Regions from separate parts of the Citrobacter sp. C1 genome, predicted to be linked through region 2. Evidence: predicted binding sites of a transcription regulator. Region 2 holds the regulator's gene; each other region holds the start of a gene.
The links. Region 2 encodes PurR, which represses purine synthesis genes. Its sites were predicted from a motif close to CANGCAAACGTTTGCNTG; they were not measured.

Region 1: the regulator PurR is predicted to act here: its motif matches at 2,415-2,432, upstream of galS (HTH-type transcriptional regulator GalS).
Region 3: the regulator PurR is predicted to act here: its motif matches at 3,480-3,497, upstream of cvpA (colicin V production protein).

The regions. Positions count from the first base shown of each region.
Region 1 covers NZ_CP115035.1:1,793,561-1,803,655, reverse strand. Annotated here, with positions in the region: gene mglB (galactose/glucose ABC transporter substrate-binding protein MglB) at 1-998, opposite strand, end outside; gene galS (HTH-type transcriptional regulator GalS) at 1,295-2,317, opposite strand; gene yeiB (DUF418 domain-containing protein YeiB) at 2,462-3,619, opposite strand; gene folE (GTP cyclohydrolase I FolE) at 3,633-4,301, opposite strand; gene fghA (S-formylglutathione hydrolase) at 4,624-5,460, shown strand; gene IB214_RS08635 (ligand-gated channel protein) at 5,736-7,721, shown strand; gene lysP (lysine-specific permease) at 7,789-9,264, opposite strand; gene yieE (DNA-binding transcriptional regulator YeiE) at 9,425-10,095, opposite strand, start outside.
Region 2 covers NZ_CP115035.1:2,615,088-2,625,182, reverse strand. Annotated here, with positions in the region: gene mdtK (MdtK family multidrug efflux MATE transporter) at 1-273, opposite strand, end outside; gene IB214_RS12655 (riboflavin synthase subunit alpha) at 491-1,132, shown strand; gene cfa (cyclopropane fatty acyl phospholipid synthase) at 1,178-2,326, opposite strand; gene punC (purine nucleoside transporter PunC) at 2,611-3,819, opposite strand; gene punR (DNA-binding transcriptional activator PunR) at 3,932-4,843, shown strand; gene purR (HTH-type transcriptional repressor PurR) at 4,861-5,886, opposite strand; gene cydH (cytochrome bd-I accessory subunit CydH) at 6,184-6,273, shown strand; gene IB214_RS12625 (MFS transporter) at 6,452-7,621, shown strand; gene sodB (superoxide dismutase [Fe]) at 7,662-8,243, opposite strand; gene IB214_RS12615 (C40 family peptidase) at 8,371-9,201, opposite strand; gene grxD (monothiol glutaredoxin 4) at 9,534-9,881, shown strand; gene rnt (ribonuclease T) at 9,932-10,095, opposite strand, start outside.
Region 3 covers NZ_CP115035.1:1,625,353-1,635,447, reverse strand. Annotated here, with positions in the region: gene IB214_RS07935 (beta-L-arabinofuranosidase domain-containing protein) at 1-1,283, shown strand, start outside; gene purF (amidophosphoribosyltransferase) at 1,385-2,902, opposite strand; gene cvpA (colicin V production protein) at 2,936-3,424, opposite strand; gene dedD (cell division protein DedD) at 3,659-4,330, opposite strand; gene folC (bifunctional tetrahydrofolate synthase/dihydrofolate synthase) at 4,320-5,588, opposite strand; gene accD (acetyl-CoA carboxylase, carboxyltransferase subunit beta) at 5,777-6,691, opposite strand; gene IB214_RS07905 (DedA family protein) at 6,841-7,500, opposite strand; gene truA (tRNA pseudouridine(38-40) synthase TruA) at 7,524-8,336, opposite strand; gene IB214_RS07895 (aspartate-semialdehyde dehydrogenase) at 8,336-9,349, opposite strand; gene pdxB (4-phosphoerythronate dehydrogenase PdxB) at 9,417-10,095, opposite strand, start outside.

The sequences.
Region 1 (10,095 bases), 820 kb from region 2:
TATTTGTTAGTGAACTCTGCCAGATTATCTTTATCGACGCCGACGTAAGGAATACGAACGATTTTATTCTCGATTTTCCAGGTCGTGCCATCCGCTGCGCCTTTGCCGGCTGCCAGGTTTTTCGCCAGATCGAAAGTCGCTTTCGCCTGGTTGTTAGCATCGTTCAGCACGGTACCGGCCATTGCGCCAGATTTAACCAGTGCCAGTGCTTCTGGCAATGCATCCACGCCAAATACCGGTACGCTGGTTTTGTTGTGTGCTTTCAGCGCTTCTATCGCACCCATTGCCATAGCGTCGTTGTTCGCGATAACGACTTCAATTTTGTTAGCATTTGGACCGGACATCCACGCATCAACTTTATCTTTCGCCTGAGCGGTATCCCACATAGCGGTATCTAACTGCAACTGCTCAGTTTTAATGCCCTTGTCGTTCAGCTCTTTAATCACGTAGGTGGTACGTGCTTCAGCATCCGGGTGTCCCGGCTCGCCTTTCAGCAGAACAAACTGAATTTTACCGTCTTTGTTCAGGTCCCAGTTCGGGTTTGCCGCCCAGTGCTTAGCAATCAAATCGCCCTGGATGATGCCGGATTCTTTGGAGTCAGTACCGACGTAGAAGGCTTTATCATAGCTGTCCAGCGCTTTACGAGAAGGCTCTTTGTTGAAGAACACGATAGGAACGTTCTGACCGCGTGCTTTCTCAATGACCGTGCCCGCTGCTGCCGGGTCAACCAGGTTGATCGCCAGAGCTTTCACGCCTTTTGCCAGCAACACATCAATCTGATCGTTTTGTTTAGACTGATCGTTCTGGGAGTCATTCATCAGCAGCTGTACATCTGGCGCCGTTTTGGCATCTTTTTCGATTGCTTTACGTACCACAGACATAAAGTTATCGTCATACTTATAAATCGTCACACCAATACGGGTATCAGCAGCGTGCGCAGCCGCACCGAATAACATGCTTGCCATTACAGCAGACAGGGTCAACACCTTCTTATTCATGGTATCTCCGGTTTTATTATGCAGGGTAGTACTTGAGATAAATGCTCGGCGGGACAGAACGTTACTAAACTGTTACTGAACGCCGAAGCTCACTTTTAAAAATATTTCTTCCGTGTCTGGCAACGCTCCAAAAACAGGCTTTAATTGTTGTTTAAGACGCCCACACCTCGATGAAAGTGATTATTCACCGTTACATAGTAGTTACAGCGCAACAAACAGTGTCATCATAGCTATCGCATTGTTAAGATACTGTGAATTTACTCACAGATTGAAAGCGGTTACATCAGGTGACATTATCAGTTAGTGATCGGTGCCGCATTCTGTCGCAACGCCACAGAATGACGTCGCACCAGTGTCGGCATAAAACAGTGCGTTGCCGCCGGATCCAGCGTACCCGCCGCCCCTTGTAGCGCAAGCTCTGTCGCCATTTTCGCCATTGACGCAATGGGGTAGCGCACGGTGGTCAGTTGAGGGTCAGTGTAACGGGCAATCGGGATATCATCGAAACCAATGATAGACAAGTGTAATGGAATGGCGATGCCGTTGTCTTTTAACGCCGTCAGCGCTCCGGCAGCCATGTTGTCGTTGTAGGCAAAAACCGCCGTCAGCTGCAAATTGCGCCCCAACAACTCCACCATGGCTGATTCGCCCCCCGGCATATCCGGTGAACCGGTACCTACCCAGCTTTCCGCCGGCGTAATACCGTGTTCCTGCAACGCGCTCATCCAGCCCTCTTTGCGCATCGCATCATCTTCAATTCGGTGGCTTGACGCCAGGTAGCCAATACGTTGATGACCGTTATTGAGCAGCATGCGGGTGGCCATTTTAGCTCCGCTGATATTGTCCAGGCAGACACAGCGATGGGCGTAACCCGGCACAATGCGATTGATGAGCACCATGCCCGGGATGTGTTCCATAAACTCGCCTAGCTCGCGATCGCTCAGCGCTTTTGAGTGGACAATCAAGGCATTACAACGTTGGCGGATCAGGACTTCGATGGCATGACGTTCTTTTTCAGCTTCATGATAACTGTTGCCAATCAGCACATATTTCTGGTGCTGCTGAGCCACCAGATCCACGGCTTTCACCAATGCACCAAAAAACGAATCTGATACATCCATCACCACGACCCCAATGGTGTCGCTCACCTGCGTCGCCAGCGCTTGCGCATTGGCATTGGGTCGATAGCCTAACTGTGTCACAGCCTTCATTACCGCTTCACGGGTGTCAGGACTCACCAACGCACTGTTATTCAGTACGCGGGAAACCGTCGCTACAGAAACGCCAGACTGCCGTGCCACATCACGTATGGTTACCATATTCACTGCCCTGTTTAAGATTGCGGTTGCCCACGGACACCCCAGGCTGTGTATTTTGTCAGCACGAGGTACAGGACTGCGTGAGTCATGTCACAGGAATGAAAACGGTTACATCCATTTTGTTAATGAATGTGATCCAGATCGTTATCTGGATGTTCGCGGCAATGATGTCCCTGAAGCACGCAGGGTTAATTGACGCCATAGCCACTCCACCGGGCCCTGCCGGTAAAAATGCAGCCAAATGACGGAGAAAAGCAGGTTAACAGCCCAGACGGGAATAACGAAAAACAGCAGCGTCAGCCGGTCGAATTGCATAAACAAACCGAACTGATAAAACACCGTGGTGCAGATAAGCGTCTGCAGTAGATAATTAGTCAGCGCCATGCGTCCTACGCAGGCAATAGCGATAACAATCTTAACGCGACTCAGTTGCGGCCAGAAACCAAACATCAACGCAGCGTAGCCGATGGTCTGAAACGGCGCGCTCAGTTCACGCGGGGCTTGTAGCAGGAAAGCACACCAGCGGTACGCCCAGTCGAGATGCCACTGCAGCATAATCGCAGGCAGATTGATTGCTATACCGGTCACCACCAGCAGCATACCTGTACGTCGATAATGCGACAAACTGTACTGCCCTTTCAGCCAGCCACTGCGCATTAATGCGGCACCCAACAGCATCATCCCCGCCAGTTGCCAACCGTACTGCGCCCCCAGCGCCAGCAGGCTGTTTGACAGCATATCCACGCGGTTACTCACCGCCTCCATGCCGCCATTAATCTTCCAGTACTTTTCATACAGCAACGCGGAGGCATCCGGTGTCCAGGCGCGACTGGTTTCCCCCCCAGAAATCGAACCCAGCAGCAGCAGTACGCCGATCCCCACCAGATACAGCAGAGCACCGGTGTTAAACAGGCTTTTTACCGATGGGGCATCACGAATCAGCCGCCAGCCGATCAGGCCGATTAAGCCATACGCCAGCAGGATATCGCCATCCCAGAATAGTAAGCCGTGAATAAACCCCAGTAAGACCAGCAGCGTGAGTCGCGACTGGATCCAGCGTTTTCCGCGTGGCAGCAGCATTTGCAGGCCCGCGCCGAAGAGCAGAGCGAACAGCGTGAGGAATTTCACCTGCGCGAAGAGATCGAGCGCCGCCCAGGTCCAGGCATCCGATAAAGTAATGCTGCCAGACCAGGCCGGGTTGAGATATGCCGCCTTTGGCAAACCAAAGGCGCTGATATTGAGAAGCAGGATCCCGAGGATGGCAACGCCACGAATAAAATCCAGCGTGACATTACGCTCCATGGTCCTGCCCTTGTCAGTTGTGGTGACGTACAGCGCGCAGGAATTCCTGACGCGTATTCTGGCTGGATTTAAATAATCCGCCCAGTGAGGTGGTCGTAGTGGCGCTGGTCGCATCGCGAATACCGCGCGCTTTCACACAGTAATGCACCGCATCAATCGACACCGCCACATTATTGGTTCCCAGCAGGGTTTGCAGTGCGGTCAGGATTTGTTGGGTCAGACGCTCCTGCACCTGCGGACGCTGGGCAAAGAATTGCACGATACGGTTAATCTTCGACAAACCAATCACAGATTCTTTCGGGATATACGCCACCGTCGCTTTGCCATCGATAGTGACAAAGTGATGTTCGCAGGTGCTGGTCAGCGTGATATCACGAACGGTGACCATTTCATCAACCTTCATTTTGTTTTCAATGACGGTGATTTTGGGAAAATTGGCGTAATCGAGACCGGAAAAAATCTCATCGACATACATTTTTGCGATGCGATGCGGCGTTTCCATCAGGCTGTCATCGCTCAAATCGAGATTGAGCAATTGCATAATCTCGGTCATATGGCCGGAGATAAGACGTTTGCGCGTTTCGTTATCCATCTCTTGCACGGGCGGGCGCAGCGGTGTTTCGAGACCACGCGCAACCAGCGCTTCATGAACCAGGGCCGCTTCTTTACTGAGTGATGACATTTATTCTTCTCCTGCAGGTGTGGCGCCTCTGCCCTGCGTGGGGCAAAGTTTTTAGGCTGTGTCACAGCCAGAACATTGTGCGTGAGGCTGCGCACATAATCCAGTATTCACCGCGATAATTATTGAAATTGGCACCGCCTTTCAGCGTGTGGCTTTCATGCACCGCTCGATCGGGTCGATACGGAGTGTTAACGCGAGGTTATATAGATGATGATGTATGTTTGCCCATTGCGGAAGTGAAAGTTACTCACGGCATCATGAATTATCTGTATTATGGTGAATTCGCAAACATATTCAGATTCAACACAACAAGGAGCCGTGCATGGAAATGCTCGAAGAGCACCGCTGTTTTGAAGGCTGGCAGCAACGCTGGCGTCATGATTCCGCCACCTTAAATTGCACCATGACCTTCAGCATTTTTCTCCCACCGCCGCGCGAAAATACGCCGCCTCCGGTACTGTACTGGCTGTCGGGCCTGACCTGTAATGATGAAAACTTTACCACCAAAGCGGGTGCGCAGCGCATTGCGGCTGAGTTGGGGATCGTACTGGTGATGCCGGATACCAGCCCACGCGGTGAACACGTTGCGAACGATGACGGGTACGATTTAGGCCAGGGCGCCGGCTTTTATCTCAATGCTACCCAGGCCCCCTGGGCCGCGCATTTCCGCATGTATGATTATTTGCGGGATGAGCTGCCGCAGCTTATTCAAGCGCATTTTAACGTCAGCGAGCGCTGCGCCATCAGCGGACACTCGATGGGCGGTCACGGCGCACTGATTATGGCGCTGAAAAATCCCGGCAGATACACCAGCGTTTCCGCCTTTGCACCGATTGTTAACCCCTGTCGCGTGCCGTGGGGCGTGAAGGCGTTTAGCGCCTATCTGGGCGAGGATAAATCGACCTGGGCCGAATGGGACAGCTGCGCGTTAATGTTAGCCAGTAAACCGGAAGAGGCAATTCCAACGCTTATCGATCAGGGTGATAGCGATCAGTTCCTTGCCGATCAGCTCCAGCCCGCCGTACTGGCGGAGGTAGCCCGTCAGACCGCGTGGCCGATGACGTTACGTATCCAGCCAGGCTTTGATCACAGCTATTACTTTATTGCGTCGTTCATTGAAGATCACTTGCGCTTCCACGCGCAGTATCTGCTGAAGTAACCCCCCGAGGGCGCAAGCCCTCTTTGTTTCTCCATCATTCCTTCACTTTTTCTCCATTTTTATTTAACAGCTATCTCTTTGATTTTATAAACACTTCCCATAATACCACATCAAACACAAATGATTTCTATTATCATTTGTGTTTACAAAAATTCATACTTTTGTACAATCCCTCCGCTTCTTTACTGAAAAGAGTCCTTAAAAGACAAATACATACAATTGTCATGGCCTTTCACATGACACGCAGTTAGATTCATTTAAATGGAATGATACAAATGACTATACCTCACGTTAAGGCCGTTGCTGCCGCAGTATGCGTCGCCAGCCTCCCATCACTCGTCTATGCCGCTGACCAGGATACCGTAGTGGTCACCGCGACCGGTTTCGAGCAAAAGATTCAGGATGCCCCCGCCTCTATTTCTGTGATCACCAAGCAGCAAATTGAGGATAAAGCCTACCGCGATGTCACCGATGCGCTCAAAGACGTGCCTGGCGTCGTCGTCACGGGTGGCGGTAGCAGCAGTGATATCAGCATCCGCGGGATGGCCTCGCAGTACACGCTCTTCCTGGTCAACGGTAAGCGGATCAGCACACGCGGCACGCGACCGAACAGCGATAACTCCGGCATTGAACAAGGCTGGCTGCCGCCGCTGGAATCCATTGAACGCATCGAAGTGATCCGTGGCCCCATGTCATCGCTGTACGGCTCCGATGCAATGGGCGGGGTGATTAACGTGATCACCAAAAAGGTATCGAATACCAAAGGCTGGAGTGGTTCTCTACATGGTGACGCCACCTTCCAGGAAGACCGTGACTCCGGCGATATTTACCAGACTAACGCCTATGCGTCCGGGCCGCTGATTGACGGATTACTCGGCGCAAAAGTCACCGGGTTATTCTCTCACCGTGCCGAAGATGAAATCGTCAATGGTTATAACGAACAGCGTATGCGTAATGGGGGATTAACCCTGAACCTTACGCCGGATGATAAAAACGACATTGACTTCGATTACGCCCGTGAACTGCAGGATCGAGACAGTACGCCAGGTAAATCCACAGCAGAAGAAAGCTGTCGCAACGGAAGCTGTAAGCCAAACAGCAAAAGCGAAAACAAGTATGTGCACACGACCTATTCATTAACCCACAGCGGTTACTACGACGACTTCAACACCACCAGCTATATTCAGCAGGAAGAGACCGATAACCCGGGTCGTCAGATGAAGTCCTATAACACTATTTTTAACAATCAGAACCAGATTTTCCTCGGGGCACATACCCTGACGGCAGGCGGACAGTACCGTTATGAAAAACTGCGCGATAATGGTAACCAGCTGGAAGCGGCAGACGGTCTGAACAAGCTGACCCGCTGGAGCTGGGCGCTGTTTGCTGAAGATGAATGGGCCGTAACCGATACCTTCACGCTGACCGGCGGCCTGCGTATGGATAAAGATGAAAACTACGGTGATAACTGGACACCACGCGGCTACGGCGTATGGCATCTCAGCGATCAATGGACCCTGAAAGGCGGCGTGTCTGCAGGTTACCGCGCGCCGGATCTGCGCCAGTCGTCAGCAAGCTGGGGACAGGTGACTGGCGGTGGTCGTCTGAACGGCATCATTGTGGGCAACCCGGATCTGAAACCGGAAAAGAGCCTGAGCGAAGAAATCGGCCTGCTGTGGGATAACGGCAACGACCTCAACGCGGGCGTGACGCTGTTCAACACCGACTTCAAAGACAAGATCACCGAAGTTCGCCGCTGTAACAGCAGCGCCGATCCGGCCTGTACCATCGGCGGAACCCACTATGATTTTGTCAGCGATCGCGTTAACGTCGATGAAGCCAATATGCGCGGCGTAGAATCCACCTTCGGCTGGAAAATCACCTCCGATCTCAACTGGACGGCAAACTACACGTTCACCGAATCTGAACAGAAAAGCGGTCAGTTCTCCGGTCAGCCGTTAAACAAAATGCCGAAGCATATGTTTAACACCACGCTGGACTGGCAGGCCACGCAGGATCTCGGTTTCTGGAGCCGTCTGAACCTGCGCGGGAAAACCTCTGAGTACCTGAGCCGTACGTCGATGGCTCAAGGGACACCGTCCTATACTCAAGTCGATGTTGGTGTGCGTTACTACGTGAGCAAGGATGTGCTGGCCACCGCTGGCGTGTACAACGTGCTGGATAAGCAAATCGATTACGAGACCTATGACACCATACTCGATGGTCGTCGTTACACGGTTGGCCTGACCTATAACTTCTAAGTTTGACGCAATAAAAAACCCCGGCATTTACCCTGCCGGGGTTTTTTGTTATTTCCTGCCAAAATGCTTAAGACGATTTCTTCACGCGATCCGGGAATTGCATTTCGCTGTAACGCACGAAACGCGTCCCTCTGGTCAGTTTATAGCCGAACCAGATAATCAGGAACAGCGGAATACCAATATAGGTCGCCATCACGCCGCCCCAGTCAATGGTGTCTCTCAGGAACGCTTCGTAGTTTTGCCCCAGGGTGATAATCAGGCACAGCACGAACGCAAAGATCGGTCCCAGCGGGAAGAAGCCTGAACGATACGGCAGATCGTTTATATCACGCCCCTGCATCACATAACCGCGACGGAAGCGATAGTGGCTGATGGCAATCCCCAGCCAGGCGATAAAGCCCGTCATACCGGAGGTGTTCAGCAGCCACAGGTACACGGTCTGGTTGCCAAACATAGAGGTCAGGAAACACAAACCTGCCACCACCGTGGTCGCATACAGCGCATTACGCGGGACGCCGCCACGAGACAATTTGGCGAAAATACGCGGCGCTTTGCCGTCGCATGCCAGGGTGTAGAGCATGCGCGTTGAGGCATACATACCGGAGTTACCCGCCGACAACACCGCGGTCAGGATCACAGCGTTCATTACCGCAGCCGCAGAAAGCAGGCCCGCGTGCTGGAAGACCAGCGTAAACGGACTGACGCTGATGTCTTTCACATCGTTGCGCAGCAGGCTTGGATCGGTATACGGAATAATCAGGCTGATAATCAGGATCGCGAACACATAGAACAGCAGGATTCGCCAGAACACCTGACGCACCGCGCGCGGAATGTTCTTCTCGGGATCTTCAGATTCACCCGCCGCAATACCGATAAGCTCAGTACCCTGGAAGGAGAAGCCGACGATCATCGCCACACCAATCATGGCTGCAAAGCCACCGGCGAAAGGTGCATCTCCCGTAGTCCAGTTGCTCCAGCCCACCGGCTGAGCGCCTTTGAAGATGCCGAAAATCATCAGCACGCCAACCGCGATGAAGATAATAACGGTGGTGACTTTGATCAGCGAGAACCAGTACTCTGCTTCACCAAAACCGCGAACAGAGATGTAGTTCAGCAGGAAGATGACGCACAGGAACAGCGCACTCCAGATCCAGCCTGGCGTATCCGGGAACCACCAGCTCATCACCAACTGCGCAGCGACCAGGTCGACGGCAATGGTGACCGCCCAGTTGTACCAGTAGTTCCAACCCAGCGCGAAGCCAAAGCCTTCTTCTACATAGTTCTGACCGTAAGTGGAGAACGAACCAGAAACCGGCATGTACGCAGCCAGTTCACCGAGACTGGTCATCAGGAAGTACACCATCAGGCCAATCAGAATATAGGAAAACAGCGCGCCGCCTGGACCCGCCGCAGAAATGGTTGCACCAGATGCAACGAAAAGACCCGTACCGATGGAACCGCCAATGGCAATCATCGTCAGGTGGCGCGCCTTCAGTTCACGACGTAGCGTGGGCGCTTCTGTGGTTTTAGTTTCGGAAACCATGGGAAAATGCTATCCATCCAAAAAATGAGGCGCGATTGTAGCAGACGAAATGGCATTCTTCCGGCACAAATACGCTGTTATAAGAGACCTTCATGACTGGCCGTGGATTATAAGTAAAGCCGAAAATAGTCGGCATGCTGCCTGAAAAAATATCGCCGCCCTACTGCTGGTCGCTGTAGCGTAAAAAGCGCAGCAGCGCATTGGAGAGATGTTTTTGACGGTGATGGACACGCCAAAGAGTACGGACTAAACGCGGTAACGGTACAGGCACTTCACTCAGCGTTCCCGCCTGTAGCTGCTCCTCAATCACCCGACGTGACAGGCAGCTAATCCCTAACCCATGACGCACAGCATGCTTAATGGCCTCGGAGTTACCCAACTCCATGGCCATCTGAAATCGCGGCAAATGAGATAACAGTAGGTAATCCACCAATTCACGCGTACCGGACCCGCGCTCGCGCAGGATCCACGGTGAAGCCGCCAGTTGTTCAAGCGTAACGGGACCTTTTACCAGCGGTGACGTCGGTGCAGCAAACACCACCAGCTCATCCTCCAGCCAGGGTTCTGAGATGATTTCCGTACTGTGGCATGGCCCTTCTATCAGTCCAATGTCGACCCGGAAATCCAGTACGGCATTAATTACGTCCAGGCTGTTCCCCACGCTCAGTTCCAACGGCAGATCGGGAAAATCATGACGATAGTGGGCAATCATGGCAGGTAAAATGTAATTGCCGATGGTGCTGCTGGCATAGACGCGAATCGCCCCATTATCTTCCCGGAAAAGCTGTTCTATCTCGGCCGTTTGCTCAAGCAGCGCCAACGCGCGGGGAT
Region 2 (10,095 bases):
ACCCTGGCGTATTTGATGAGCAATGCGGTCGCGGCGACCCGATCCGTTAAGTTGCGCAATGACTGGCGTCAATGCCAGCAGGAGTCCGTGACCAAATAAGATGGCCGGGAGCCAAATGGAGGTCCCGATAGCGACGGCAGCCATGTCCGTCGCGCTGTATCCACCCGCCATGACGGTATCGACGAACCCCATTGCGGTTTGGGCGATTTGCGCAAGAATCACCGGAATTGCCAGAGCTAATAACTGACGCGCTTCGATTACATACTTTTGCACGTTTACACCATTATATTGTTGTTATTTGAGAGACTAAAAAAGCCGCCTGAGAGGGCAGCAAGAAGAAAATACAGGGGAAATTGCAGTCTATTGTAGCGAGGAATACGTAATTCTCCAGTGAAAAAACAGGTGGGGGCGGTGCATTGCTGGCAACGGCAATTTTCACCTGCTATTGTGCACAACAGATATGTCTTAATTACGTTCAGGAGTTAGAGGTATGTTTACGGGTATTGTGCAGGGCACCGCGAAACTGGTGTCTATTGATGAGAAACCAAATTTTCGTACGCATGTAGTGGAGTTACCGGAATACATGCTGGATGGCCTGGAGACGGGTGCATCGGTGGCACACAATGGTTGTTGTCTGACGGTGACCGACATTAACGGCAATCACATCAGCTTTGACCTGATGAAAGAAACGCTGCGTATTACTAATCTGGGCGAGCTTAAAGTGGGCGATCGGGTCAACGTAGAGCGCGCGGCAAAATTCAGCGATGAGATCGGCGGGCATTTAATGTCAGGCCATATTATGACTACCGCTGAGATATCAAAAATTCTGACCTCAGAAAATAATCGTCAGATCTGGTTTAAGGTGCAGGATGCGTCGTTGATGAAATATATCCTGTACAAAGGATTTATCGGCATTGATGGTATCAGCCTGACGGTTGGCGAAGTAACACCGACGCGTTTTTGCGTGCATTTGATCCCGGAAACGCTGGAGCGTACGACGCTTGGTAAGAAAAAACTGGGGGCTCGGGTCAACATCGAAATCGACCCACAAACGCAGGCGGTCGTGGATACCGTTGAGCGCGTGCTGGCGGCAAAAGAAAGTGCAGTAAATCACGTCACCGGCGAAGTCTAAGCCGGCGCGTTTCCAGGCCCCCGTTGAAGGCGGGGGCGAGAATGACTAGCGTGGAACGCGCAGACCGTGTTCTACGCCACGTGAGAACACCACCTGCCAGAGCTGAATATCACGGGCGCGAAATGCGCCGGCACAGGCGTTGAGGTAGTAGCTGAACATACGTTTAAAGCGCTCGGTGTAGTGATCGGTGATTTCAGGCCAGGTTGCCATAAAGCGCGTATGCCAGGCCATCAGTGTAGTATCGTAATCGGCGCCAAAGTTGTGCCAGTCTTCCATCACAAAATGCGGCTCGCTGGCTTTCGCAATCTGGCGCACGGACGGCAAGCAACCATTCGGGAAAATATACTTATTGATCCACGGATCGACGTTATTGTCGGTTTTTCTGGATCCAATGCTGTGGAGCAAAAACAGACCCTCTGGTTTTAAATTGCGATCGACAACATCAAAATAGGTGTTATAGTTTTTTGGACCCACATGCTCAAACATGCCAACGGAGACAATGCGGTCGAAACGATCGTGCAGGTCGCGGTAATCCTCAAGCAAAATAGTGACATCCAGCCCTTCACACCGTGTTTGTGCCAGTTTCTGCTGTTCGGCAGAAATGGTCACCCCCACGACGCTGACGCCGTAATGGGCGGCCATAAACTGGGACAAGCCTCCCCAGCCACAGCCGATGTCCAGCACGCGCATCCCCGGTTTGAGCTGTAATTTTTCGGCGATCATATTGAGCTTCGCCTGTTGGGCTGACTCCAGGGTCGTGGCGTCCTTCCAGTAGGCACAGGAATATTGCATGTAGGGATCAAGCATGCGGGTGAAGAGATCGTTGCCTAAATCGTAGTGTTCTTTTCCGACAACCCACGCGCGTTTTTTATTCTGTAAATTGAACAGGCGCGCGGCGGCGATTCGCAGTGTGTCTTTAAAGTGGCGGGGGAGTTGGCCTTCAAGGCCGGCACGTAAAACCTGAGTAAAAAACATGTCCAGCCGATCGCATTCCCACCAGCCATCCATATAACTTTCACCTAAACCCAGCGAACCTTCCTGTAAAACGCGCTTGTAAAAATCGGGGTTGTTAACGCGAATATCTGCCGGTGCAGTGCCATTAATGGTAATGCCCGCACGGCTTAATAATTCACTGGTGATTCGATACCAGTCATCATCTGGTACGCTGACGTCTTCTATACACGATGAACTCATAGCTTCTCCATCACAGGTCGGTGATCAGAACCTTAAAACAGCGTAGACGCTTTTTGGGCTTTGTGAGAAATCTCACGGAATGAATCCGCGAATCTGTTTTCCGACGTAGAACAGAGGAAGGGAGAACCCCTTACCGAAAAGGCCATCCGTGGTTAAGCGGGAACATGCGTATTCCCGTTAACACATAAAAATTATCGTTTTTGTAACAACTGGAAATCAGTATAGGCCTGAATTTTTGTGGGTTCAATCAAAAAATATTAGCCCGCTAATTAATTATTCAAGCGCTATGAATGTGATTCGCCGGGCGCAGCAGTAGAAACCTCATCAGCGTGAGAGCGACATTCTTTCTGCGACTGCATTTTGTACCCCAGCGCGGCCAGCAACACCGTAGACAGCATGACGCCGGTGGTGGTGAATAGCGGCGTGCTGATCAACCACGACACAACCAGACTTGCCAGGAAGCATAAGCCCAGTTGAAGCGTATTCTGCAGCGCTGCGGCACGTCCTGTTGCCTGTGGGAAGGGACGCAAAGCCTGAGCAACGACAATCGGATAGATAGCACCGTTCGCTATTGCCATCACGCAGAATGGGATCAGGATTTCGGCCAGCGCAACGTGGTGAATAAAGCCGACCGCCCAGGTAGCGATAACGCTCACCGCATACAGAATGAGCAGCCACGGCAGTAATTGACGACCTTCCCATTTTTGCAGGGCGGCACGACAGCCGTATCCGCCGATCAAAAAGGCGATGGTTTGCGGCACATAGCTCAGGCCAATGACGGCCGGGCTATAGCCCATCTCGCTCAGGATAAACGGCGAGCCGGTCAGCCACGCGAAAAAGCTCGCGGAACAGGCCGCATAAATCAGCACGTTGCCGCGGTAGGTTCTGGAGCGCAGCAGGGTGGCAAAGGTGAGCTTATCCTGGCTATCGTCACGCGCTTTAGCCGTGGGCTTCAGGCGCAGGGCCGGCAGCATCAGGATCAGGGTGATGGCAAACAGGGTGGCAAAAATAGCCTGCCAGGAAAAATGCATCAGGATCCAACTGCCTAATAATGGCGCGAGCGCGGGAGATAACCCGACCAGCGGCATAATGGTGGCAAAGATACGGTTCACTTTTTGCGAGGGATAATAATCAGCAACCAACGCCTGCCAGATAACCGACGCCGCACAGACACCCACAGCCTGGATAAAGCGCAGCACCAGCAAGCCGGTGGCGTTTTCGACCCAAAGCATGCCAAGACTGCTCAGCGCGAAGATGGAGAGGCCCAGTAGCAAAATAGGCTTGCGGCCATAATGGTCGGAGAGTGGCCCCCACAGAAGTTGCGCGATGGCAAAACCCGCTAAGAACAGGCTAAGGCTGGCGCTGACGGCTGATGCTGGGGTTTGCAAATCGGACTGAATAGCCGCAAATGCTGGCAAATACATATCCGTTGCCAGAAAACCGAGCACGCTAAGACCTGCCAGCCAGACTAAAAACCCTTTTCCAGGTTGCATCATTATTTCTCTTTATAAGCAATAGAACAGTGCCGCTGAGTGTAGTGAGTGAAATTCTTGCTGTGAAACGCTAATATTTGCTTATTGATTTCAAATTTTTTGCAGGCAGAGTATGTGGTCAGAATATTCCCTTGAAGTGGTGGATGCAGTCGCACGCAACGGCAGCTTTAGTTCTGCCGCCCAGGAGTTGCACCGCGTGCCTTCGGCGGTGAGCTATACCGTGCGTCAACTGGAGGAGTGGTTGGCTGTGCCTCTTTTCGAACGTCGCCATCGGGATGTGGAATTAACCCCCGCCGGGGCGTGGTTTTTAAAAGAAGGGCGTTCTGTTATCAAAAAAATGCAGATCACTCGCCAACAATGTCAGCAAATTGCCAACGGCTGGCGTGGGCAACTGGCGATTGCCGTCGATAATATTGTCAGGCCGGAGCGGACCCGGCAGATGATTGTGGATTTCTACCGTCATTTTGATGATGTGGAGTTAATCGTTTTTCAGGAGGTGTTTAACGGCGTCTGGGATGCGTTATCGGACGGGCGCGTGGAGCTGGCGATTGGCGCGACGCAGGCTATTCCGGTAGGGGGGCGCTATACGTTTCGCGATATGGGAATGTTGAGCTGGAACTGCGTGGTGGCAAGTCATCATCCGCTGGCGTCGATGCCGGGACCGCTCAGTGACGATACGTTGCGCAACTGGCCGTCGCTGGTACGAGAAGATACCTCCCGTACGTTGCCAAAACGTATTACCTGGCTACTGGATAACCAAAAACGGGTGGTAGTGCCTGACTGGGAGTCATCTGCCACCTGCTTATCGGCTGGGCTCTGTGTTGGGATGGTGCCGACGCATTTTTCCAAACCGTGGATCGACAGCGGAAAATGGGTTGCACTACAGCTTGAAAATCCCTTTCCTGATGCCGCGTGTTGCCTGACCTGGCAGCAAAACGATACGTCACCCGCACTGAGATGGCTGCTGGACTATTTAGGGGACAGTGAAACGTTGAATAAAGAGTGGCTGCGGGAGCCAGAGTAAGGCTCCCGCACAACAGATTATCGACGATAATCGCGGAACGGACCATCGGCCACGGAGCGACGTTCTACCAGGCGCGGGTGCACCTCAATAGACTGTGACTCTTCGCGTTTATTCACGATACGGTCTAACAGCATGTTAAAGGCCGTTTCACCGAGCGAATCTTTTGGCTGATGAATGGTGGTTAATGCCGGGGTGAAGAAGCGGGCGTTACGCACGTTGTCGTAACCAATCAGCGACACATCTTGCGGGACGCGCAGGCCCATCTCATCAGCGGCGCAAAGTGCGCCCATCGCCATGATATCACCACCGCAGAAGACGGCGGTCGGGCGGTGCGACTGGGAGAGGATCTGCTGCATGGCGCGATACCCGGATTCAGGCTCAAAATCGCCCTGGACAATCCAGTTGTCAGGCACTTTAATCAGCGCTTCTTCCATCGCCTTCATAAAGCCCGCCAGGCGTCCGGCGCCGGTGTTACGCTCCATAGACCCTGGGATCACACCAATCTCGCGATGACCGCGTTCAACCAGATAACGGCCTGCCATATAACCGCCTTCAAAGGCGTTATCGATGACCGTATCGGTAAAATCGGCTTTGGCTTCGCCCCAATCCATCACCACCATCGGAATATGGCGATATTCTTCGAGTATGGAAAGCAGAGGTTCCGGGTATTCAGAACACATCACCAGCAGACCATCTACGCGCTTCTGCGCCATCATGGAGAGGTAGGCCTGCTGCTTCTCGAGGCTGTTCCACGCGTTGCCCAGAATCAGCGTATAGCCTTTCTGGAAGCAGTTCTTCTCAACGGCTTCGATGATTTCCGCAAAGTAGGCGGCTTCGCTGCTGGTCGCCAACAAGCCAATCGATTTAGTGTGATTCACCTTCAGACTGCGTGCCACCGCGCTTGGGGAATAATGTAGTTCTTTAATTGCTGCCCAGACGGCATTGCGCGTTTCTTCCGCGACAAAGCGTGTTTTGTTAATTACGTGTGATACGGTTGTAGTGGAAACGTTTGCTCGCTTCGCTACATCTTTAATTGTTGCCATTACATCTCACTCCAGACCATATCCTAAGTTCCTGAGAATACTCCAGGTAAACGTTTGCCTTCACACACCCTTCGCGCAACATCAGGGTTGCGGTACGCCAGGAAAACGACACGGAACGTCAGGAAGGGGTCAATGGCCGGTACGCTAATCAAGTAAGCGTGGAATTTTGTCTGATCTTTACGAAAAGGGGAAGAGTTAAAAGCATTTATCAATATAAATCGTGAGAGATTTTTACCTTCAAGTGTGCAAAAATGCGCAATATCACTTTTTGTGTGGGAATAAAAAGGAGAAAACTTGATGAGCACCGATCTGAAATTTTCGTTAGTCACCACCATTATTGTTCTGGGTTTGATTGTTGCCAGTGGTTTAACCGCCGCGCTGCATTGATGTATCGCCGAGGGAGAGCTATCTCCCTCATCCCGCCAACCCGTCCTCCCACTGCTATTGTTTGCAAATAAGCAAAAGTCTTTTGCATTTTTGTTAACTTTATTATTTTTGCGATCAATGTCATGCTTTTGACTCTTATTCTGTGTCGTGCTACGGCTCGACGTTACGGAGTCGCTGTATGAAAATAAATTATCCACTACTGGCGCTGGCGATAGGGGCGTTTGGTATCGGCACGACGGAGTTTTCTCCGATGGGGTTATTACCCGTCATCGCTAAAGGCGTCGATGTCTCGATTCCGGCGGCAGGGATGCTAATTAGCGCCTATGCGGTAGGGGTGATGGTCGGTGCACCGTTAATGACCTTATTGCTTTCTCATCGCGGGCGCCGCAATGCGCTGATTTTTCTGATGGCGATTTTTACGCTCGGCAACGTGCTGTCGGCGTTATCTCCCGATTACACTACTCTGATGCTGTCGCGTATTCTGACCAGTCTTAACCATGGGGCCTTTTTTGGTCTCGGCTCGGTTGTAGCGGCAAGCGTGGTTCCAAAGCACAAACAGGCCAGCGCTGTCGCCACCATGTTTATGGGACTCACCATCGCCAATATTGGCGGCGTTCCTGCAGCGACCTGGCTGGGTGAAACCATCGGCTGGCGCATGTCCTTTATGGCAACGGCGGGTCTGGGGGTTATCTCGATGGTCAGCCTGTTCTTCTCGTTGCCGAAAGGCGGAGCAGGGGAGCGCCCGAACGTGCGCAAAGAGCTGGCGGTGCTCATGCGCCCGCAGGTGGTGTCAGCGTTGCTGACTACTGTGCTGGGAGCCGGTGCGATGTTCACGCTCTATACCTATATTTCACCGGTGCTGCATAGCATCACCCATGCCACGCCTGCCTTTGTAACCGGAATGCTGGTGCTGATTGGCGTCGGGTTCTCAATCGGTAACTATCTGGGCGGTAAACTGGCGGACCGCTCAGTCAACGGCACGCTGAAAGGCTTCTTACTGCTATTGATGGTGATTATGCTGGCAATCCCGTTACTGGCGCGTAGTGAATTGGGTGCAGCCATCAGCATGGTAGTCTGGGGTGCGGCAACCTTTGCGGTAGTTCCGCCGTTACAGATGCGTGTGATGCGCGTTGCCAGCGACGCGCCGGGCTTATCATCCTCGGTCAACATTGGTGCGTTTAATCTGGGGAATGCGCTAGGTGCGGCGGCGGGTGGCGCAGTGATATCGGGTGGTTTAGGTTACAGTTTTGTCCCGGTGATGGGGGCAATTGTGGCTGGGATGGCGTTGCTACTGGTCTTTGTCTCCGCGAGAAAACAGCCTGACGAGGCCTGCAGCGTCACGAACTAACGCTAAAACGCAGAAGGGAGTCCCTTCTGCGTTATCATTTTTATGCTGCGAAGTTTTTCGCAACAAACTCCCAGTTCACCAGCGCCCAGAAATGTTCCAGGTAGCCAGGACGCGCGTTGCGATAGTCGATGTAGTAGGCGTGTTCCCACACATCAACGGTCATCAGCGGCGTTGCATCGGTGGTCAGCGGTGTTCCGGCATTTGACGTGGAAACGATAGCCAGTTTGCCATCAGTACCTTTTACCAGCCAGGTCCAGCCAGCGCCGAAGTTTTTGATCGCCGCATCGGTGAATTGCGCTTTGAAGTCAGCGAAGCTACCAAAAGATGCAACAATGGCTTCAGCCAGTTCACCGGTCGGTTCACCGCCCGCGTTGGGTGCCAGGCAGTTCCAGTAGAAGGTGTGGTTCCAGACCTGAGCCGCGTTGTTAAACACACCACCTTCAGAGCTACGTACGATCTCTTCCAGTGATTTGCCTTCAAACGCCGTGCCTTTGATCAAGTTATTCAGGTTAGTAACGTAAGTCTGGTGGTGTTTGCCATAGTGGTATTCCAGCGTTTCAGCAGAAATGTGCGGCGCCAGAGCATCTTTGGCATACGGTAATGCAGGTAATTCGAACGACATTGCTTCTCTCCTTATTATTTATATTGAGTACACACAATAGCCTCATTGTGAGTAAGGATAGGGTAGCAAATTGAAAGGTTATGCAAAAGAAGAACTTACCCTACAGCACATACTGTAGGGTAAGATTTTAGCGAATTGTTTTTGGCGTCATGACACGACGAGCGCCCACATAGTGGCGCTGCCAGTAATCTTCACTCAGGGAGGTGATTTGGATCTCCTGACCGCTACGTGGTGACTGAATAAACTTACCGTTGCCAACGTAGACACCAACGTGATCGGCGGTGCCGCGGCCCTGGGTACGGAAGAAGACCAAATCGCCGTTTTTCAGTTCATCGCGGTCGATCGGTGCTGCGTCGCGCAGGTGGTACATTTCATTGGCAGTACGCGGAATGCGGAACTTCACCAGGTCCTTATACGCGTAATAAACCAGACCACTGCAATCAAAACCGGTTCTCGGCGAAGAGCCACCCCAGCGGTAGGGTTTACCGATCTGGTTCATCAGAGTAGACATCGCGGTTTTGGTCGCTTTTTGCACTTTCACTTTATGGGCATCAGCGAGGGCTACCGGGGCTGTTGATTTTACTTTTACACAGCGCGGCTTGTGACCTTTGCGCGGGGTGCATTTTTCAGTCCAGGTGACCGCAGCGGTTTGTGTTGTTGCGACTTTACTGCGACGGTTGACCGTTTTGGTTGTTTTTGCAGGTGTCGCGGTGCGTTTTTTGGAAGAGGAAGCGGTTTTGGTGCTGGATTTACTGGTGGTTTTTTTTGCCGTTTTCTTGCTGGTTTGTGTGACTTTTTTACTGGCTGTCGCGCTTTTCTTTTTATCTACCGTTTTGAGCGTGTGGGAAACGGCAGGTGTCGTCCTGGCCTGCTTCGAAGCATGGGCCACTGACGTAAAAGGGAGTGTGGTAAAAAGCAAAGCACAGAGCGTGATCGAGATCCGGTTTATCCGCGCCACTGAGCAGTCCTCTGTTAGGGCAGGTCTATCATGCCTGCGTGTGATTTTCAAAACTTGATGATTCTAATCTATAGAAACGGGGAAAGTTAATAGCTTTTTTTGTTTAAAATAGTGTTTCGTTACCGACCGCAAAAAAAAACAGCAATCAACGCCAATACTGGCGAAGGGATAATCAATTCCTTGTGCATAAAAGGGATAAGTAAGATTCTGAATGCAACTTATGGCGACTGGCGATAAAATAATAACCGTAAGAAAAATGTTATTTTCCGTTGTCAGTCAGACCCGTTACAATGTCAGACTACTGCCGTAAAAGAAGTTAAGGAAGCAAGATAATGAGCACCACTATCGAAAAAATCCAGCGCCAGATCGCTGAAAACCCGATTCTCCTGTACATGAAAGGTTCTCCAAAACTGCCAAGCTGCGGTTTTTCCGCTCAGGCTGTGCAGGCGCTGTCTGCCTGTGGTGAACGCTTTGCTTATGTTGATATTCTGCAAAACCCGGATATTCGCGCCGAGTTGCCGAAATACGCAAACTGGCCAACCTTCCCGCAGCTGTGGGTTGATGGTGAGCTGGTTGGCGGCTGCGACATTTTAATCGAAATGTACCAGCGCGGTGAATTGCAGCAGCTTATCAAAGAGACTGCGGCGAAGTACAAAACCGAAGAGCCGGACGCTGAGTAATCAGCAGAAACGAAAAAGCGACCAGTCTGGTCGCTTTTTTTATGGTCCGCTTATGCCTCTTCAGGCATTGGCAGGGGCCACCCACCAAGACGTTTCCAGCGGTTAACGATTTCGCAAAACAGCACTGCCGTCCGTTCGGTGTCATACAGCGCAGAGTGCGCCTGGTTGCCATCAAACTCCATTCCTGCAGCCAGACACGCTTTAGACAGTACGG
Region 3 (10,095 bases), 990 kb from region 2:
AGTTCGAAAAACGCGGCGGTACCCGACACTGGGTTGGTTGGGGCGACGCTTGGCCGGGAATGATCAAAGACAAAACATACACCCATGCGCACAAACCGCTCGCTGAACAGCATGAAGCGGTCGGTCATGCAGTGCGGTCGGTGTATCTGATGACCGGACTGGCGCACATTGCCCGTATCACCCAGGATGAAGAGAAGCGCCAAACCTGCCTGCGCATCTGGAACAATATGGTGCAGCGGCGGATGTACATCACCGGCGGTATCGGCTCGCAGGGCATCGGCGAGGCCTTTACCAGCGACTACGATTTACCGAACGACACCGCTTACGGCGAAAGCTGCGCCTCCATCGGCCTGATGATGTTCGCCCGCCGCATGCTGGAAATGGAAGGTGATGCGCACTACGCTGACGTCATGGAGCGTGCGTTTTACAATACGGTGTTGGGTGGAATGGCGCTGGACGGGAAGCACTTCTTCTACGTCAATCCGCTGGAGACGTACCCGAAAAGTATTCCACATAACCATATTTACGATCACATTAAGCCGGTGCGCCAGCGCTGGTTCGGCTGCGCCTGCTGTCCACCGAATATCGCCCGCACGCTGGTCGCCATTGGTCACTATATTTTCACCCCGCGACCGGACGCGCTGTTTATCAACTTCTACGCCGGGAGCGAAGCGCAGTTCAGCGTAAAAGACCAGACCCTGGCGCTGAACATTAGCGGTAACTATCCATGGGATGAGCGGGTCACTATTCACTTTAGCCAGCCAAAGACCGTTGAACATACCGTCGCGCTACGTCTACCGGCGTGGTGCGAAACACCGCACGTGCAGGTCAACGGAGAAACGGCACAAGGCAGAGTGATTAAGGGCTATCTGCATCTGCGCCGTCAGTGGCAGCAAGGTGACATCATTACCCTGAACCTGCCGATGACGGTCCGTCGCGTTTACGCCAACCCACTGGTGCGCCACGCTGCGGGCAAGGTCGCTATTCAGCGCGGGCCGCTGGTGTACTGTCTGGAACAGGCGGATAACGGCGCTGAGTTGCATAACCTGTCGCTGCCAAAAGCAAGCGAGCTGCGTGAAATTCAGGGCGTCGGAGTGCTGAAGGGCAAAGTGTTGCTGCAAGCTGAAGGGCTGCGCGTGTTGACCGCTGAGAGTGACAAGCCGCTGTACAGCTTTGATAACCGTCAGACAACGGTCGAAAAGCAGACCTTAACGTTTATTCCGTGGTTTAGCTGGGCCAATCGTGGCGAAGGTGAAATGCGGATTTGGGTCGACGAGGCGTAACATAAAAATGCCGGATGGCGGCTACGCCTTATCCGGCCTACAACGATGGTGGACTATAGGCCGGATAAGACGCAAAGCGTCGCCATCCGGCATGCCCTGACTTACCCTTCGTTGTGCATCTCGAGGTTTTCCGCTTCATTCTGACGCAATACCGCTTTAGCGTCATCATTGCGCAGGGAATCGAGGAAATCGAGGTACTGTTGGTCAACGTCTTTGGTGACGTACACGCCGTTGAACACGGAACATTCAAACTGCTGAATATCCGGATTCTCTGCGCGGACGGCTTCGATCAGATCGTTCAGATCCTGGAAGATAAGACCGTCAGCGCCGATGATTTGGCGGATCTCGTCAACTTCACGGCCATGAGCGATCAGCTCCGTCGCCGTGGGCATATCAATACCATAGACGTTCGGGAAGCGTATTTCCGGTGCCGCAGAGGCCAGGTACACTTTCTTCGCCCCGGCTTCACGCGCCATCTCAATAATTTGTTCAGAGGTGGTCCCGCGCACGATGGAATCGTCTACCAACAGCACGTTCTTATCGCGGAATTCAGCACGGTTGGCATTCAGCTTACGACGCACAGATTTACGACGCAATTGCTGACCCGGCATGATAAAGGTACGGCCGACGTATCGGTTTTTCACAAAGCCCTGACGGTACGGTTTACCGAGAATCCGGGCAATTTCCAGCGCGATATCGCACGAGGTTTCCGGAATAGGGATCACCACATCGATGTCCAGATCTTCCCACTCACGAGCAATTTTTTCGCCAAGCTTGGTGCCCATATTCACGCGGGCGCTGTAGACGGAAATCTTGTCGATGAACGAATCAGGACGCGCAAAGTAAACGTACTCAAACAGGCACGGGTTGCTGACCGGATTATCCGCACACTGACGGGTAAACAAGTTGCCTTTTTCAGTGATATAGACCGCTTCACCCGGTGCAACGTCGCGCAGAAATTCAAAGCCAAGGGTATCCAGCGCCACGCTTTCAGAAGCCACCATATACTCGGTGCGGCCATCACCAATATCGCGTTTACCCAGCACCAACGGACGGATACCGTTAGGGTCGCGGAAGGCAACCATACCGTGGCCGATAATCATCGCTACACAGGCATAGGCACCACGGATCTGGCGGTTCGTCGCGGCGATCGCGGCAAAAATATTGTCCGCTTCCAGCGGGTAGTGGCGGAAGTTATCCAGCTCACTGGCGAAAATATTCAGCAGGATTTCTGAATCGGAAGTGGTGTTGATGTGGCGGCGCTTTTCTTCAAACAGCTTTTTACGCAGCTCATGGGCGTTGGTCAAGTTGCCGTTGTGGGCAAGCGTGATACCGTACGGTGAGTTGACATAAAAAGGTTGAGCTTCGGAGGCGCTGGAGCTGCCAGCTGTTGGATAACGCACATGACCGATGCCCATATTGCCCTGCAAACGCTGCATATGGCGAGCTTCAAAAATGTCGCTCACCATGCCGTTCGCTTTTCGCAAGCGGAAGCAGTTGTTGGCATCAATGGTGATGATGCCAGCGGCATCCTGGCCACGATGCTGGAGCACCGTTAACGCGTCATAAATCGACTGGTTTACCGGCATAACACCGGCGATACCGACAATACCGCACATACGTCTTTTCCTCGTTCAGCAACGACCCAAAATTTATACTTTGGGCAAGAAACTTGACGAGCTTTGCAGATAGTCAAAGAACCATCTGATGATGAAACTGAACTGCGGGATCAGCTGCGACTTACTCCAGTCTTCACTTTTCGACACACCGGTAAACGTATCGAGAAAGAACAGTATGGCGGCGACGATCAACGCTCCGCGCAAAGCACCGAAGCAGATCCCCAACACCCTGTCGGTACCCGACAGACCTGTTTTCTCCACCAGTTGGCCTATCACAAAGTTAACGATAGCGCCGACGATAAGTGTCGCGATAAACAGTATCGCGATAGCAATCCCATTTCGAACCAGTTCGTCTTCAAAGCCCGTAAACCAGACAGACAGGTAAGTGTAGTAATGGCTGGCGACAAAGAAAGCACAACCCCAAGTCACCAACGATAATGCTTCACGAACAAAGCCACGGATCAGGCTAACCAGACAGGAAAAACCAATCACCGCGATAATGGCGTAATCAATCCAGACCATATATGTCCCACGATTTTACGCCCTGTCGTCCTGTTCGGGGCGCATTCTAACAGAAAAAGAAAACGTTTGCGTAGGGATTTCCTTTCCACGCGTAAATAAAAATGGCGCTGAAAAAATCTTCAACGCCATCTAACTTTTTGCCTCTTTGGGCACTGCCGGATGGCGGTGTAAACACCTTATCCGGCCTACCTAAGCGTAGCGCCGTAGAGCGCAGCGCCATCAGGCAACGTCCCCTTAATTAGGGGTATACCCCATCACGACCCCACTCAAGCCGGAGATCTTCTGCAGTTCGCCAAGCGAATTTTTCAGCTTATCTCTGGAGGCGTCAGGCCCAACGAGAATACGGGTTATTTTACCCTGTACCGGCGTGGACGGGGAAGTAAATACCCGGAAACCCGCACCGCGAAGTTTACCCACGATCTCATTGACCTTGTCCGCATTTTTCAGCGCACCCAGTTGCACAACATACGCTTTGCCGGTCGGTGCCGGCGCTTCTGCGACAACCGGTTTCGGTGCAGGTGCAGGGGCGGCCGGTGTTGGCACTGGCGTCGCAACAACAGGTTGTGGCTTCGGTTTAGGTTTAGGTTGCTCGACCGGCGCAGGAATAGGATCAAACTCCGCGCCGTTAGCCACCGGCAGGCGCGACGGATCCAACGACGGCGCGGCAGCATCGCCCGCGCGCACCTCTTCTGCTGCACCTTCCGGCGGCTGCGTCGGCAGCGCCTGCGTGGCAGCAGGCATCATATCCGGCTCATCGCGGTCACCAGGTTTTGGCACCAACGGAATGGCCGCGAACTCATCCTGATAATGTTTTTTCTGCCCGTCAAGCAGCCCAGGAAGCACAATCACCCCGAGCGCAACCAGCACAATTGTGCCGACTAATCGATTCTGAAACTTACTCGCCACCGCTTCTCCCCACGTCTATCACTTCCATGACATGTGCGACAGTGTGAAACGATCCACACACCAACACGGTATCTTCTGGTTTTGCATCTGCCAACGCCGCACGCCATGCCTGCGCCACGCTATCATAGGCTTCACCTGTTCCCAGATGTTCCAGCAGTTGTTCTGCCGTCGCGCCTCGCGGCCCTTCCAGGGGCGCACAATACCACGCGTTTACCACACTTTTCAGCCAGGCCAGCGTACCAGCAATGTCTTTATCATGTAGCATACCGATAACCGCAAGCACGCGCCCGTTTTTCACTAACTTTTTCAGACGCCCGGTCAGATATTCTGCTGCATGAGGGTTATGTGCGACATCAAAAATAACGCGCGGCGATTCGCTCACAATCTGGAAACGCCCCGGTAAAATGGCCTGCTCAATCCCCTCACGAATCGCTTGCTCGCTAACATCAAGTCCGCTTGCCCGTAGCGCAGCCAACGCCGTGGCGGCATTCGGTTGCGGCACCTGAGGTAACGGAAGATGCATCAGCGTACCGTGACTGTCGGTAAAGGACCAGTCGCTTTCCGTCACCGTATAGCGCCAGTCGACGCCACAGCGCTGCAAAATAGCCCCGGTCTCTTGTGCCACATCGGCAATGGTGTAAGGCATTTCCGGTTCACCGACAATGGCCGGTTTTTCAGCGCGGAAGATCCCGGCCTTCTCACGACCAATGCTTTCGCGATCCGGCCCCAGCCAGTCAGTATGGTCAAGCGCAATACTGGTGACTACGGCGACATCAGCATCAACGATATTGGTAGCATCAAGGCGCCCGCCCAGGCCGACTTCCAGAATCACCACATCAAGCTTAGCCTGCTTAAATAACCACAGCGCCGACAGCGTACCGTATTCAAAATAGCTCAGCGAAATATCACCGCGTGCGGCTTCAATCTCGGCAAACGAGGCAGTATGGGCAGATTCCGCGAGTTCACGCCCCTGCACGCGAACACGTTCCGTGTAGCGCACCAGATGAGGAGAACTGTATACCCCGACTTTATATCCCGCCGCGGTCAGTACGGATTCCAGCGTACGGCAGGTTGTACCCTTACCGTTGGTGCCTGCCACCGTGAAAACAAACGGCGCGGGTTTCAGCACACCCAGATTTCGTGCAACCTGGCTGACGCGCTCGAGGCCGAGATCGATGGTTTTACTGTGCAGGTTTTCCAGATAAGAAAGCCACGACGCCAGGGGCGACGCGGCTTGGGGAATACGTTTATTGTCCATGATGCCTGTCAATTCGTCACGTTAATAAAAGCAAAAGGGCAGCGCCAACCGGCCTGCCCTTTTCTACTCGTCGTCTTTCACGTTGCAGGCGCGTTGGCTGTGCTCGCTCCCCCGAATCACTTAGCGGTGTAAGCTCATCGGGAATCACTCACCGTCTTCCTGCGACGCGAAATCCATAGAGTCCGTTATCAGGCCTCTGATTCCTGATCGGGTACCGGAGGTACCACTACGCCTTCAGTCGGCTCATCCGGATTCGGCGCCGGAAGATTCATCAGCTTCGCCAGAACGCTCGCCAGTTTCAGGCGCATTTCCGGACGGCGGACGATCATATCGATAGCGCCTTTTTCAATCAGGAATTCACTGCGCTGGAATCCCGGCGGCAGTTTTTCACGTACGGTTTGCTCGATAACACGTGGACCGGCAAAGCCAATCAGTGCTTTCGGTTCAGCAATGTTGAGGTCGCCCAGCATCGCGAAACTTGCGGAAACACCGCCCATGGTTGGGTCAGTCAGTACAGAGATATACGGTAAACCGCGTTCCTGCATTTTTGCCAGCGCCGCAGAGGTTTTAGCCATCTGCATCAGCGACATCAGCGCTTCCTGCATGCGCGCCCCGCCGGAAGCGGAGAAGCAGATCAGCGGACAATTGTCTTCCAGCGCCTGCTCAACGGCACGAACAAAACGTGCGCCAACCACAGAACCCATGGAGCCGCCCATAAACGCGAACTCGAATGCGGCTGCAACGACCGGCATACCGTGAAGCGTGCCTTTCATTACTACCAGCGCATCTTTTTCACCGGTTTCTTTCTGCGCAGAAGCCAGTCTGTCTTTATACTTCTTGGAGTCACGAAACTTCAGCAGGTCTTTCGGCTCAAGCTCGCTACCCAACTCCACAAGAGAACCTTCATCTAACAGGCTATGCAGGCGATTGCGCGCCGACATGCGCATATGATGGTCACACTTCGGACAGACCTCAAGATTACGTTCCAGCTCAGCACGGTATAATACCTGACCGCAGCTATCACACTTGGTCCACACCCCTTCAGGAATGCTTGCCTTGCGGGTGGGAGTAATATTGCTTTTAATTCGTTCAATCCAGCTCATTGGTGACCTTTCTGCCTGAACCTTAGTCAGCTTTGTTATAAGGGGCGCATAATGCCATTTTTGCCCCCAACAGACCATGAATGTTGCACATTAAAACATAACAGCCCGAAACTTTGGACAAAAAAGTGGTCGAACCGCTGAGTTACTTTCTATTTTTGCGCCCTTGATGCTGCGCGTTTGTGACGAATCACTTCGATAACACCAGGCAATACGGAGAGGACGATAATCGCCACAATCAATAATTTCAGGTTTTCCTGCACCACCGGCAGATCGCCAAACAGATAGCCTGCGTAGGTGAACAGTAATACCCACAGCAGCGCGCCCGCTACGTTAAACAGTGCAAAATGACGGTAGGACATGTGTCCCATACCGGCAACAAACGGTGCAAATGTGCGTACGATAGGGACAAAACGCGCCAGAATAATGGTTTTACCGCCATGACGCTCATAGAACGCGTGGGTTTTATCCAGATAGCTGCGACGGAAAATTTTCGAGTTCGGATTGCTGAACAGCCTTTCGCCGAACACCCGACCGATGGTGTAGTTCACCGCATCGCCCACGATTGCCGCCACGATCATTAACGCCACCATCAGATGGACATTTAAATCATTAGTGGGCAATGCAGAAAGCGCGCCTGCGACAAACAGCAGCGAATCTCCCGGCAGGAACGGCGTAACCACCAGTCCGGTTTCACAGAACAGGATCAGAAACAGAATGGCATATACCCAGACACCGTATTCCGCGACCAACTCCGCCAGGTGCACATCAATGTGCAGGATAAAATCAATAAGAAAGTAAATCAGTTCCATAGTATGCCTTTATACGACTCAAATTAGTCCGCCAGAAATAGCGGGCCCATCGGCGGTTTTGGCAGGTCAAACCGGTCGGGGTAATCTACCGCCACCAGATACAAACCTTCCGCTTTCGCCGTTGCCGCTGCCAGCGTTCTGTCCTTCGCCGCTAACAGTTCTGCTATCCAGCTCTCCGGCTGGTTGTGGGCACCTACTTCCATCAGGCTGCCAACAATATTCCTGACCATATGATGTACAAAGGCATTCGCTTTAATATCTACCACCACATAAGGACCATGACGCGTAACGTTAATGTGCATCACGTTACGCCACGGTGTGCGCGACTGGCACTGCACTGCCCGAAACGAGGTGAAATCATTCTCCCCAATCAGGCATTGGGCCGCGCGATGCATACGTTCAGCATCCAGCGGCTCATAGTAATGCGTCACGCCTTTACCCAGAACAGCTGGGCGCAACCGATGATTGTAGATGATATAACGGTAGCGGCGCGCCGTGGCGCTAAACCGCGCATGAAAATCATCCGGTACAGCTTTCACCCAACGCACGGCAATGTCACCAGGTAAATTCGCATTTACCCCCAGCGTCCATGCCGCATCTTTACGTTGCGCGGTGGTCTCAAAGTGCACCACCTGGCCCGTACCATGAACGCCAGCATCGGTACGCCCGGCACAAAATACCGTGATGCGTTCATTGGCGACCTGCGAAAGTGCTTTTTCCAGCTTTTCCTGAACGCTGCGAACTTCGTTCTGGCGCTGCCAGCCATAATATTTGCTGCCATCATACTCAATACCCAGCGCAATTTTATGGACGGGCAGCTGTTGCAGGTCAGACATTAGTACATATACTCCTGCACCAGTTTTTCAGCGATTTTCACCGCCATCAACGCGCCGCCAAAGCGTACGTTGTCTGCTACAGACCAAAACTGTACCTGTTCTGGCATACCGTAATCATTGTGCACGCAGCCTACCGAAAGATGTGGGCTACCCGACGCATCGCTGACCTGGGTTGGGAAATCGGTCGCTTCTGACAGCACAATGTCCTCGCCGCGCTCAAACGCATCGCGCGCTTCTTCTGCTGCCAGCGGACGTAATGCTTCAAAGCTCACCATTTGCGCATGACCGTAGAACACCGGCGACTGTACGATGCTGGCGGAGATCATCAGCCCCTCGTCCTGCATGATTTTACGCACTTCATCAACGATACGACGCTCTTCACGCACACTGCCTTCGCGGTCTGGCAGCAACGGCAGCATGTTGAACGCCAGTTGACGGCCAAAGAAATCGTCGTCATCAATCGGAATACCGTTGAGCAGTTTCGCACTTTGCCCGGCCAGCGCATCTACCGCTTTTTTACCATGAGCGGAAGCTGAGATAATATTGGTCACCGTAATACGCGAAAGGCCACCGTCGTCAATCAACGGTTTCAATGCAGACAACAGTTGGCTGGTCAGGCTGCCAGGGACCGCAATCACGTTGCGGTTGCGGTAATCTGCCAGTACGAACGGGTTCACGTCCGGTACCACTAGCGGGACGTCCGGCTCAAGCGCAAACAAACCGCTGCTGTCAATCACCAGGCAACCCGCATTGGTGGCTTCTTCTACCCATGCTGCGGTGGCTTCCACGCCCGCAACAAAAAAGGCCAGCTGCGCTTGAGTCCAGTCAAAGTCAGCGACGTCCTGGACAATGATTGATTTACCGTTAAAACGCAGGTGCTCACCCGCGCTTTCATTACGAGCCAGCGCATAGATCTCACCGACCGGGAACTGGCGTTCCGCCAGCGTGTCGAGCAGGGCTTCGCCTACGGCGCCCGTTGCGCCCAGAATGGCAATATTCCAGCCTTCAGACATGGTGATTTACTCCAGAAATACGTAAGCGTCCCTGTCGTATTATTCGACAGGGAGCATTAAGAAGACATTAATGTGCCGGGTGATGAACGGCGTTAAAACCCAGCTTACACAACAAGGTAGCGGCAGCGGCGTCGTCACACATGACGTACAAAGACGACCATTCACGGCGCTCAAGATAATTTTTACGCAGTTTATCAAACTCACCCGGAATTCCAGCGACTTTACGCAGCGGCGCATCGTCGCGGCGCACATCATACACTAAATGTACCAGCCTTTTCAGCGTTGGCTGATCCAACGGGCCATGCAACGTGATGCGTCCAAATTCCGGGGCAGGTAACAGGGTGCTCAGTGCAACGTGCTGTTCGCGGCCAATAAACTTGCTATAGGCCTCAAAGACCTGCGTGGTTCCCCGAGCCTTCCCTTCAAGGGTGTATCCTGCAATATGCGCCGTACCAATATCCGCTTTCTCGAGCAACGCGACATTCAGGTCCGGCTCGCCCTCCCAGACATCCAACACCACGCTCAGATGTTGCCCGGCATTAAGGCGGGACAGCAACGCGGTATTGTCGATGACCGGCCCACGGCAGGCGTTAATCAGGATGGTGCCCGGCTTCAGTCGGCCAATTAGTGCTTCATCAGCCAAATGCAGAGTCTTGTACGGACCGTCTTTAAACAGCGGCGTATGGAAAGTCAGTACATCGGCGTGCTCAACCAGTTCGTTCAGCGAGCGGAAATCGCCCTCGTCT